3 regions of the Paenibacillus sp. J22R56 genome follow, and region 1 is predicted to be linked to each of the others. Evidence: riboswitches for the same ligand, from Rfam matches in the RefSeq annotation. Region 1 holds a riboswitch; each other region holds the start of a gene.
The links. A riboswitch is a leader RNA that binds a small molecule or an ion and turns the genes downstream of it on or off. The one in region 1 is predicted to bind ZMP and ZTP.

Region 1 (4,168 bases):
TGGTAAGATGGTAATAAAGTGTTATTACAAGAGGAGAGTAAGTCTAATGGACAATACAATAGATGTAAATTTAATAGAAGTGGACATCGTTTCTTTGCAAGCAGCTATGGAAACAGGTGCGTTATCGTCGGAATCTTGCGTTCGCTGGTATTTGGACCGCATTGAGCAGTTAAATCCGGTGCTGAAAGCTGTTCTAGAAGTTAACCCGGATGCAATCGAGGTAGCAAGGGCGCTAGATGCGGAGCGGGAGGGACAGGGACCCCGTGGACCACTACATGGCATCCCGATCTTGCTTAAAGACAATATCGACACAGGTGACCGCATGCATACTAGTGCAGGTTCAGTCGCTCTTGCAGAACATTTCGCTCCGAAAGATTCGGGTGTAGCCGCACAACTAAGAGCTGCGGGAGCAGTGTTCCTTGGGAAGGCAAACATGACGGAATGGGCCAATTATATGTCATATATGATGTGGGCAGGGTATAGCTCCAGAGGCGGCCTGACACTGAATCCTTACGGTCCTGGAGAGTTGTTCGTAGGTGGCTCAAGTTCTGGCTCAGGTGCAGCAGTTGCCGCGAATTTGTGCGCCGCTTCTATCGGAACTGAGACCTCTGGTTCAATTATTAACCCATCCTCACAAAACAACATTGTTGGTATAAAGCCGACCATTGGGCTTGTCAGTCGAACAGGTATTATCCCAATTACGCAAAGTCAAGATTCAGCTGGTCCAATGACAAGGTCGGTAAGGGACGCTGCAATTTTGCTCGGAGCCATGACGGAGGTTGATCCACAGGATGCTGCCATGCAAGATAATAGGCGAATAGCATATAAGGATTATACCCCTTTCTTGGATGCAAAAGGTTTGGAAGGTGCGCGAATTGGCGTTCCGCGTCACTATTTTCAAGGACTGGACAAAGCTAGGGCCGAGATAATAGAGCAGGCGATCGTTTTGTTCAAGGAACAAGGTGCTATCGTGATCGACCCGGTAACATTGCCTTGCGAAAGTGCAAAATGGGACTGGGATGTCATGCAATACGAGTTCAAAAAAGGGTTAAATGATTATTTGGCTAACGCTGGACCCGGCGCATCTGTACGGACCTTAGATGAACTCATCGCCTATAATGAAGCAAATAGCGATATCGCGTTGAAATATGGTCAAGGCACACTGATTTTCTCGAATAGGACAAGTGGTACATTGTCTGAACCGGAGTACTTCGAGAGTTTGCGACTTAACCACGAGTTTTCAAGGGAACAAGGCATTGACCATGCGATACGGGAATATCAGCTGGATGCACTGTTGTTTCTGGGCAATGAGGATGGGCTCGATTTGTCTGCACGCGCAGGGTATCCTGCCATTACCGTGCCAGGCGGATACGCGGAAACAGGCATCATAGCCGCAGGTGGATACACAACCAAAGGACCTCAAGGTATCACATTCGTTGGAACTGCCTACAGTGAGCCTGTTCTTTTCCGATTAGCCTATGCCTACGAACAAGCGAGTAAATACCGTTACGCACCGGCTGATCCGATAACTAATTGATTGATTTTTCTGGAAGTACTTAGTATGATGTGAAGTAATTTAAAACTTATATGTGACTGGCGAACATGGGGATCCATGAGGAAGCATATAAGCTACGGCCGTACGCCTGGGCAGAGGTAAGGGGATTATCCCCTTACCTCTTTATGTTTACCCGAGAGGAGCAAGCGAAGTGAAAACAGCACAAACCGAATTATTTGATAAACCATATCCCGGCAGGACGCTTATTGCAGGGATGACTCCTTCTGGAACGCATTATGTACAGGTGTATTGGATTATGGGCAGAAGCGTGAACAGTCGTAACCGTGTCTTCGAACGAGAAGGAAACAGCGTCAAGAACCAAGCATTTGATCCTGCACAAATGGAAGATCCATCACTCATTATTTATTACCCTATTCGTCATTGGGAGAACATGCATATTGTCTCGAATGGTGATCAAACGGATACGATCTATGAGGGGCTTCATCATAATCGAACCTTCGAACAATCATTACTGCTCAGAGAGTTTGAGCCGGATGCCCCTCATTTTACTCCAAGAATTTCGGCGGTGATTAACACAGAACTTAAACAGTACGCTTTGTCGATACTAAAAACACAGGATAACGACCCAACCGTTTGCTTACGACAAAGTTATTCATACAGTAATTTCAAAAGAGGTATTGGTCACTGCATTCACACCTACAACGGCGAGCAGGATGGTGTGTTAAAACCATTCGAAGGGGAACCTTTCGAGGTGCCATTATTCGATTTTATTAATGAGATAGCAGACTACTACTGGGAACGTATTAATAAGGAAAATAAAATCTCGTTGTTGGTGAAGTTTATTGATGTATCGAATCACGATATTCAATTCGAGTTTCGAAATAAGCTTTCATAAGTAGGAGATAACGGATGAAGAAAAAGGAAATTAGAGATTTAATCTATATAAGCAAAAACCAGCGTGAGGCGAATTGTTTTTATTCTTATGGGATTGAATTCTATGAATTTATGAATGGGGTAACGAATAGACCGGAGAATCTTATTTTACTAAAGCATGATTTTCATAACGAAAACTGGAATCAGCATTCCAGATTTGATTATGTAACAAAGGAAGAAATTAATGAACTGATCGAAGATAACGTTTATCGCTATGGAGATTTTGTTTGGGTGGACTTCTCGAAAGAAGAGGATTTAGATAAATTAAGCAGCAATGCCATTGCGGAGTTATTGTTTTTCAGTCACCTTGCCAGGCCGCTTACTCGGATACCCAAAATAAGATTTGCCTATCATGCACATGATGATGGCTGGTTTAACAAGCTTTATGTGACCGATTTACAAGATTACGAGATTCTATTAGCCAATGTGATTCCTTCGAAACTCCGCAAGTTAACGGGAAGAAAAATGAAAGATATCCCTCAGGATGTTGCATCAGCACTATTGGAAAACACAAATGATGGTTTATTCATTGATTTATCAAGACTAATAAAGAGTAGAGCTGAGTTGAAAATACCTATAACAACGATCGGCCATTTCACAGATATGGACGAAGTATATAACTTTAAGGAAGAGGTTAGGGAGTACAAGCTCTGGTTAGTCTACTCACAGAAATTATGGAAGCTAATAAAGGAAGAATAAGTTGAACTTTTTTCAATCCATTACGTCTAATGTTCATAAAGGAATTTATGGAAAGTATTGGATTGTAAGGAAAGGTGACTAATGAGATGAGAATGTATACAGATCCTAGAGGCGAAGCCTACGAGCAGATCATTGATTTGGCAATACGTAATTCGGAATGTTTTGTACTGGGGGAAAAGATGCCTGTTGATATGGCCGAGTGTAGGTACATAAAGGTATTAGAAGCGTTGGAGCCGTATCTGATGAAAACAATCGTTATCCAAAACGGAAATATGGATGAAGTTATACGAATAAAAAATAGTTATAACAGTCATGCCTTTTATTCTGCGGGAACTTATTATATCTATAGATGCTGTGAAGGAAGCGGGAACCTGCTCAAGCAATTAGCAAACCGTCTTTCGGATTGGATTTATCCTAACCTGCCGGAAGACTTGTGTTTCTTGAAAGATGGCGGGGGAGATTACCTCTATTCGGTTGTGCATGAAGATATGTATGGTTTAGATGTAACGGAGCAAGAAGCAATTGATTTGATGAATCGAATAACAGGGCTCTTTTTGAAAATAGAGGCTCACAAGGATCTAAATCGACTGCTGGATGATGCCATTAAGCATCAGACTGATAAGCTGTATATCAGTGGATATAGACTAACAGAGCTGCCTGAGAGAATCCGGGAGCTTACAGAGCTTCGTGAACTGGAGATTTTTGAACAGGATCTTTATCGTCTACCTGAAGAATTGTTCGAGTTAAACAAACTTGAACGTTTGAAAATCCTGACTGCTGATTTGGAGAGTATTCCCGCTTCTATAGCCAGGCTGAAGAACCTGAGACAGCTTTCCATCCAATGTGCAAGCTCGGATCGGCCGACTCCCGGCTATCAGGCGAAGCCTAAGGAAGAGATCGGCATAAACCACATTCCACCGGAGATTGGTCAGCTGGAACAACTGGAACAGCTTACGATTCAATACACGTCGATCCATGAGCTGCCGCTTGAACTAGCGAAGCTGGAGAACCTGCAAGTCT
Region 2 (4,168 bases), 250 kb from region 1:
TAAGGTGAAAGAAGGAGGTAGATGATAGAAGTGTTGATTTTGACGGTATATCTGGATTCCCTGTCCAGGATAGACCAGAGGTTGATTCTTTACAATACAAGAGACTCTGTTACTTGTTGGCAAACCATTCAAATGGGAAGCTTTTATCCCTTTGAAGAACCACATGTATCACAGAACTTTTATAAAGCAGAGCTTGGTTGGGAATGCAAAAACTTAGGACAAGAACTTCTATACAGAGGCGGTGGCCTATAAATATCCGAGTTATTAAGCTATTAACTATTTCTCGTCCATGGCTGCCGTCGTATTCGGACCATCCTGTCTATTAGTGTGTATTGAAATCCACTCATACAATGGAAAGTGCGTTTTTCAATTCTATTAAAAGTGCTTATCTGCTAGTAATACCGCACAAACAAATCTATCAATTTTATATATACTATATTATTCCCCAATATAGGAGATGATATAGTGAAAATTAAAACATCAGCTAAGAGAGTAGTAAAGACCAGCGCGATGAAGAAAAAATTGAACACTCAGTTACAAAAGCAAGTTCGGGTGAAAAACACCACTTCGGGTACTGTTAGAAGCACAGGTGTTCTCAAAAAAAATCCGAGTACAACATTTGCCCATACCGAAGTCATGAATCGGAGATCTTCACCGATAACCGCAACCGTTATGGTCTTTAATTGGGATACCAATTCCCCAGTAAGAATTGGTAACAACACCGTTACCATACCAGCCAATTCCCTTAGATTTTTCAATACAAATCTCGCTGATGTCAACGATCACTATGAAGTAGTTGTCATCCTTTCAGCTACTTCAAATGTTATTGTTAACCATTTCGGAGTAGCTGGGGACGTGCCGCAAGATGGTAACATCGTTCTGGATCGTGACCTTATTTCAATTACGTTATAACAAGTTATAAAAATGCGCCTATAATTAGGCGCTTTTTTATTGCACAGTATTATCTAATTGTCTTTTTAAATGCCTATAAATGTTTATATATAAGATCTAAGCTAAGATACATTTAATTCATTTTGAACGGAGGTTGGAAGCTGGACAACCGCGCAATTGGCCGAAGACTACCGGGCAGTACGGCAATCGACGATCACACTGCTGCGCGGGTTTATGACACCCTTCCCGCCCCGTTCATAGACTGATATGAAGAGAGGATAAGACGGGTTGAAAAAACAGCAGCGATTGGTTGCTGACTGGAGCTTTGTCTAAAATGAATAGCAAATAATAATCTCAAACAAGAAAAGTCATTCAGCCTTTGTTGAAGTAAAGGGATAACGAAATTAACATCTTTACTTCAGTGAATATTCTAACTATAATTACAGTAAACATTTGGTATGTGTGACTGGCGTAAACGTGGAGACACACGAGGGAGCACATATTGTCATATGCCGTACGCCTGGGCAGAGGTAAGGGAGAGGTATCCCTTACCTCTGTGTGTTTTAGGAGGTAAGCATGATATTCCAGAGAGAATGCGCTCGATCTGATTTTTAAAAAGTCGAAATAGATGGTGCTGGATTACCAATCAGATTCATTCAGGGAGGAAATAACATGCTATACGAGTTGCGAATCTATACGATTTACGAAGGTCGAATGGATGCCATTCAAGACAGATTTAAGGAGCATACGTTTAGAATTTTCACTAGACTGGGAATGAAGGTCGTGAATTTCTGGATAGATGCAACAGGCCAAAATAAACTATATTATGTGATGGAATTTAAGGATATGGCGCAGCGTCAAAGGCTATGGGAGCAGTTTAAGAAAGACATCGAATGGATTCAAGTAAAACGCAACTCGGAAGAAAACGGAGGGCTTATAGTCGAAAAAATTGATGAATATTTTATGAATCAAGCTGAATTTTTCAGATTGGGAAATTGAACCGAGGGACGGAGAACGTTAGTTCAGACATCACAATGCAGGAGGTTTCGGATGAAGAAGGAATGGATAGATGCAGCAAAGCTATTGGCTAATAACCCCAACCTATCAACCAAATGTCCGGATTGTGGAAGTTACGTACTTGAAGTTGTTGACGTTGATTCCCCTTTAAATGCAGTAGACTTTGAAAGATATATGACTTGTCCTCATTGTAAAGCTCAAGCTGCTTTGAAAATGAGAGAGCTTATGGAGAACGAACTCGGTCCTCCGCGCTTTATTCGTGTTGAACAATACCGACTAGAATTCTTGCCAGCTTTCCTATGGAGGGAGAAAAGTTCACGCTTGATTATATGTGAGATAAACCCTTAAAACCGAGGGACGAGGAACGATACTTCAATAAAACAGCAGCAGTCTAGGACTTTATTTTCTCGTCCATGGCTGCTGCTGTTTCGTTTTTTTTTGGGTCAGTCTAATACTTTATTTTCACTGAACATCGATGCCATCCTGTGATTTGGTTGACCGGGTCGTAGACACACTTAAAAGCTAATACCTTTGAACTAGAAAAATGACAGCCGATCACAAGATCAGCTGTCATTTTTTTTGAAGGGTGAATCATTATCGGATGACAATTATCTCGGCAAGACCGCGTAAATCGCGGTTTTTTTATGTTAATGGGATAATTTTTCTGTTAAATCACGAAATACAACTTTGTACTCAATTATTGACTAGTTAACAATCATCAAACAAAACTGAACTATGCTAGTACTGAATCAATTAAACAGAAAGAGGAGAGAGTGAAGTTGAGAAAAAAATTGCTAATATCCACAATTATTGCTCTAACTATGATGTTTAGTCTGGCTTACGGTGCCTGGGCTGCATCTAATCCGCAGCTTAACGACAGCTCGAAACAAGTGAAACAGGATAATCACGGACAGTCCAAGAAAATAACTCCACTTGGATTTTCGTCTAACACAAGAGCGTCGGATACCTTTTCGTTTAAGACATCTTCAACGATAGACGTATTGAACATGACAAGCGGTAGTGTTCCTTCTTATATTTCTATAAGTGATGGAAAGAATAAACTGGATTTGTCTAAAGCTAAAATGAATGTACTAAAGGGCACAGATGGAATAGCCTACGCGATAACTAATTTACCAGCCGTTAACAAAGCTAAATCGTACAGGCTGGAAATTAATAATTCTAAAATTTCATTAAAAAAAGATGACTTTAAACCGGCCAATTCCTCCAACACGGATCTCCGAATGCTGAATAACGCTATTCACCTATCAAGCATCGACAACGCCAGAAGCACGATTTATATGATACCTCAATATGATGTGGAACAATTGCTTGCCGAAATTGACTCAACCGACCATTCGATTCAGCAATACTCGGTGACAGATCGTGCGGGTATCGAAAAGAGGTTATCTGATCAGATCAAAAATGAGGATAGACTAAATGTAGTTGCTGAAGATGGAACATCGAAGCAGTTTACAATCGAGCTATCCACATTAAAAGCCAACCTCCAGCAATATACAGCAGGTGAAACTCAAGATGTAATATTAGAATACTCAATCCATAGAACCACCCCGGAAAGAAAATATTTATACGGGACGTTAACCTTTCATTTGCCGGATGGAATAAGAGCTTCCTCAACGGATACGTTCGATCTAATTGGCCGTGGCTTCGTGCAATTAAATGATGCGGCTATCGCGGCCGCAAAAGACTATAACCATTCGGGAAGAAACTGGGCTAGAGATATTAATTCGAATGAAGATTTTCGAACCAAAGTGGAAATAACGGACGGTGGAAAGACGGTTTCCATAAAGAATACGGATTTTAGCGCCTACAATGGCGTTGACGTTACGCTTGTTTTGAAGAACAAGAAAATGCCAAGTCATGGCGGAACCTTCAGCGCAACCTTTAGTGGCAAGGCTTATTCAGGGACACCTCGCGAAGCGGATTTTACGGAAACAGGGAAGGCAAGTTTCAATGTTACTTCTAATGTAACAAATTTAGTTAGAAAAGCTGTTGATGTGTCCTATAGCACCCCAACAACTGTTGTACTGGAAGCTGACTCATGGAATAAACAAGCGGTGGTTTATGCAAGTTTAGACAAAGGTTTAACTTGGGTGCGAACAGGAGCAGTATTCAAATCTCAACAAGCGGTGCTTTCGAACCTATTACCGGAAACAAACTACTATTTTAAGCTGGTAACAGCCGATGGAAGCTCCAACATGGTAAGCTATTATACAGGCAATTATGACGTAACGGACTTTGG
Region 3 (4,168 bases), on a different contig from region 1:
GGATGTGGACATGGGGGCGATAGCGTGACAGATGCAACTTTACATGCTGGACAATTCGCGACACTGCTCATAATGGCGGTTGCGCTAGGCATGGATGCATTTTCGTTAGGGATTGGAATTGGACTTAAAGGGATTCGTCTTCGTGATGTGCTGCGGCTAAGTGCGATCATTGCACTGTTCCATGTCATTATGCCGCTGGCAGGGATGTACGCCGGGCATTTCGTCAGTGGTCTGCTTGGCGACGTGGCTACAATGGCGGCAGGAGTGTTGCTGCTGCTTTTGGGCGGGCATATGATTTACAGTGCGCTTAGGGGAGAGGCTGTTCATTCGATCGACTACCGTTCCTCGATTGGAACGTTTTTATTCGCGTTTAGCGTTAGTATCGATTCCTTTTCTGTTGGCGTAACACTTGGTATGTTTGCAGCAGATATCGTGCTGACTGTACTGCTATTTGGTTTTTTCGGCGGATTAATGTCCGTGGGTGGCCTCCTGCTTGGGCGCAGGGTGAGCCAAAACCTCGGTGGGTATGGTGAAGCGCTTGGCGGGGCGATTTTATTAATATTTGGACTGTTATTTATACTTTAAAAATAAGACAGATTAGCGACGCAGAAAGGGGAATGCAGCATGACACGCATCTTGTTTGTTTGTACCGGCAATACATGCCGATCCCCGATGGCAGAAGCTATGCTGAGAGCGATGGCAAAGCAGCAGGGCGTTCCGCTTGAGGTTCGTTCAGCGGGGGTGTCAACAATAGACGGGCTGCCGATCTCGGCTCATGCGGCTACAACGCTGCGAGGCAAAGCCGTTGAACCTCAAGGTTCTTCACGGGCGCTTAGCGGTGAACTTGTTGCTTGGGCAGACTTGATTCTGACCATGACATCGGGGCATAAACGAAATCTAATTAATTGGTTTCCTGAGGCGGTGGATAAAGCCTATACGCTTAAGGAATACGTCAATCAAGATACGGATGTACAGGCGGATATTGAGGAGTTAGAGCGTCTATTTACTGAGATGCATATGAAGCAGGTGCTGGGCCAGCAGCTGTCGACTGCAGAGCGGACACGACTCCTTGAGCTTGAACGCCGCATTCCAAGCTTTGATATTGCCGATCCTTTTGGCGGTACACTTAGCATGTATGAAAGCTGTGCTTCAGAGATTGAAGTGAGTTTGAAAACCTTGCTGAGGATGCTCAAAAAGGGATGAAATTCCATGCTGAAATTAGGCTGAATTTAGCCATTTAAGCGATTGATTTCTAACGATGAATCGGCTATCATGGAGGTAACAAAGACGGTTTCCGATGTAACTGGCGACGGAAGTGGGTAACCACGGTGGAGCATCGGAACATACGGCCGGTCGCCTGGGCAAAGAGCAGCATGCTATTGAGCATGTCATGCTCTTTTTTTCGTCTTTTCTACGGAATTTAGGTATAATAAGTCCGTATGATTCGACAAACAGATACTTATTTTGCTAACGACGCTGCAAAATAACAGGAGGGTTTACGTTGAAAATTGCAATTGGTGCAGATCATGCGGGTTACCGGTTGAAAGATGAAATCGTTCCGTTCCTTTTATCGCAAGGACATGAGATTGAAGATTTGGGCTGTGACTGCAATCAATCTGTTGATTATCCCGATTATGCACTGCCGGTAGCAGATAAAGTAGCAAGTGGTCAGGCTGACCGCGGCATTCTTATTTGCGGTACAGGCATTGGCATGTCGATTGCGGCTAATAAAGTGCCGGGTATTCGATGCGCTTTGGTGCATGACATGTTCTCGGCGCAGGCAACTCGCGAGCATAATGATACGAATGTACTTGCTATGGGCGAACGCATTATCGGCCCGGGCTTAGCACAGGAAATTGTCCGCATCTGGCTGGAAACGCCATTTTCGAATGGTGAGCGTCATGCAGGACGTGTTCAGAAAGTGAAGCAAATCGAACAGCAATATACTGTGCATCCTTAAGATCGATACGATATAGAAGGAGCGGTGCAGCATGAGCAATCACGAGGAATTAGCTTCAATTGCAAGTGATGTGGAGACGATTGTTCGAGAACTTGTTTCAGCCGGAGGGCTGAAAGCCGGACAACTGCTTGTTATCGGCACCAGTACAAGTGAAGTGCTGGGCCACCGTATCGGCACATCCGGAACGCTGGAGACGGCCGCACAGATTTATGCGGGAGTTGAAGCGGTACGGAGCGAGATTGGATTTTATCCTGTTTTTCAATGCTGTGAGCATTTGAATCGGGCACTTGTTCTCCCTCGTGAGGCTGCAGACAAATTTGGTCTGGACGAGGTTGCAGCGGTACCTGTTCCGAAAGCAGGCGGTTCGATGGCGGCGTATGCTTACCGGCACTTGCCGGAAGCTTGTCTGGTTGAAACGGTGGAAGCACATGCCGGTATCGATATCGGTGATACCTTCATCGGCATGCATCTCCGCCGGGTTGCCGTGCCAGTTAGACCTTCGATCAGGTCGATTGGTGCAGCTCATGTGACGATGGCTTTTACAAGGCCTAAGCTCATTGGCGGAACCCGTGCAGTGTACACTTTGGAAGAGAGCGGCCTGGCGTCAGAGCAGACGTCGGGATCATGTGATTAATTTTAATTTGGGAGGCTTTTCACAATGACAATGGAAAACTTACGTAACCAAGATCCTGAAGTATTAAAGGCAATGGGCCTTGAACTGCAACGCCAACGCGATAACATCGAGCTGATCGCATCCGAGAACATCGTTAGCGAAGCGGTTATCGAAGCATTGGGTTCGGTATTGACGAATAAATATGCAGAAGGCTACCCAGGCAAACGCTTCTACGGCGGCTGCGAGCATGTTGACATTGTGGAAGATATCGCACGTGATCGTGCAAAAGAAATTTTCGGTGCTGAGCATGCGAACGTACAACCACACTCCGGTGCACAAGCAAACATGGCGGTATACCTTGCTGTTCTGAAGCCTGGCGATACGGTACTTGGTATGAACCTGGCACACGGCGGTCACTTGACGCACGGCAGCCCGGTTAATGCATCTGGTCTTTTGTACAACTTTGTAGCTTATGGCGTAGACGAAGAAACTTTCACAATCAACTATGAGGAAGTGCGTAAAGCGGCATTCAAACACCGTCCTCGCCTGATCGTAGCTGGCGCGAGTGCATACCCTCGTACAATCGACTTCGAAAAAATGGGCAAAATCGCTGAAGACGTAGGCGCATTGTTCATGGTTGATATGGCACATATCGCAGGTCTTGTGGCAGCTGGTCTGCACCCAAGCCCAGTGCCTCACGCACACTTTGTAACAACAACAACACACAAAACGCTTCGTGGTCCTCGCGGCGGTATGATTCTGTGTCGTCAACCTTGGGCAGCAGCAATCGATAAAGCGGTATTCCCTGGTTCGCAAGGCGGCCCATTGATGCATGTTATTGCAGCTAAAGCTGTTGCATTCGGCGAAGTTCTTCAACCGTCATGGAAAGAATATGCACAACAAGTTATTAATAACGCAAAAGTATTGTCCGAGACGCTGATCTCCGAAGGCATCAACATCGTATCCGGCGGTACTGACAACCACTTGATGCTGGTTGATACTCGCAGCCTTAACATCACAGGTAAAGCTGCTGAGCATGTGCTTGATTCGATCGGTATTACAGCGAACAAGAACGCAATTCCATTTGATCCAACAAGCCCGTTCATTACAAGCGGTATCCGTCTTGGTACTCCAGCTGCAACTTCCCGCGGCATGGATGAGAAAGCAATGAAAGTCATTGGCGAAGTGATCGCGATGACGCTGAAAAATCCTAATGACGAAGCCGTACTGGCGAAAGCGACTGGCATGGTTCGTGATTTGACAGCTCAATACCCGCTTTACCCGAACATGAAATACTAATTTTATTTGTTTCTTCAAAGACTGCCCTTCAGGTCATCCTTGACCTGAAGGGCAGTCTTTTTTTTATGGTGAATTAACCCTTTGCGATTGCAGCATCCTATAGGAGGCAGGTATTAAGCTTCTACATGAATCGTCAATATTCGACAATTTACGAAATGTAATTTCTGGGGAGTGACAAAACATAAATAAATATTGTATATTTATCTACGGTATATTAAATTAACATTAATATTGTGCTAATTCGGCGTGAACATATGTAAACAGGACGGAATGAACAAACGTTCACTGATATTTTT

Region 2: linked by a shared signal. The riboswitch ahead of AC0YNT_RS17060 (NIPSNAP family protein) and the one ahead of AC0YNT_RS15870 (IMP cyclohydrolase) in region 1 are both predicted to bind ZMP and ZTP.
Region 3: linked by a shared signal. The riboswitch ahead of rpiB (ribose 5-phosphate isomerase B) and the one ahead of AC0YNT_RS15870 (IMP cyclohydrolase) in region 1 are both predicted to bind ZMP and ZTP.

The regions. Positions count from the first base shown of each region.
Region 1 covers NZ_JBWDNV010000006.1:174,226-178,393, reverse strand. The annotation lists gene AC0YNT_RS15875 (amidase family protein) at 47-1,537, shown strand; ZMP/ZTP riboswitch at 1,580-1,656, shown strand; gene AC0YNT_RS15870 (IMP cyclohydrolase) at 1,707-2,411, shown strand; gene AC0YNT_RS15865 (peptide ABC transporter permease) at 2,426-3,148, shown strand; gene AC0YNT_RS15860 (leucine-rich repeat domain-containing protein) at 3,235-4,168, shown strand, end outside.
Region 2 covers NZ_JBWDNV010000006.1:420,360-424,527, reverse strand. The annotation lists gene AC0YNT_RS17070 (hypothetical protein) at 466-912, shown strand; partial or broken gene AC0YNT_RS17065 (DinB family protein) at 1,048-1,122, shown strand; ZMP/ZTP riboswitch at 1,344-1,424, shown strand; gene AC0YNT_RS17060 (NIPSNAP family protein) at 1,564-1,890, shown strand; gene AC0YNT_RS17055 (hypothetical protein) at 1,942-2,256, shown strand; gene AC0YNT_RS17050 (hypothetical protein) at 2,688-4,168, shown strand, end outside.
Region 3 covers NZ_JBWDNV010000003.1:489,338-493,505, forward strand. The annotation lists gene AC0YNT_RS10160 (manganese efflux pump MntP) at 73-585, shown strand; gene AC0YNT_RS10165 (low molecular weight protein arginine phosphatase) at 625-1,203, shown strand; ZMP/ZTP riboswitch at 1,290-1,370, shown strand; gene rpiB (ribose 5-phosphate isomerase B) at 1,502-1,960, shown strand; gene AC0YNT_RS10175 (TIGR01440 family protein) at 1,992-2,594, shown strand; gene AC0YNT_RS10180 (serine hydroxymethyltransferase) at 2,625-3,872, shown strand.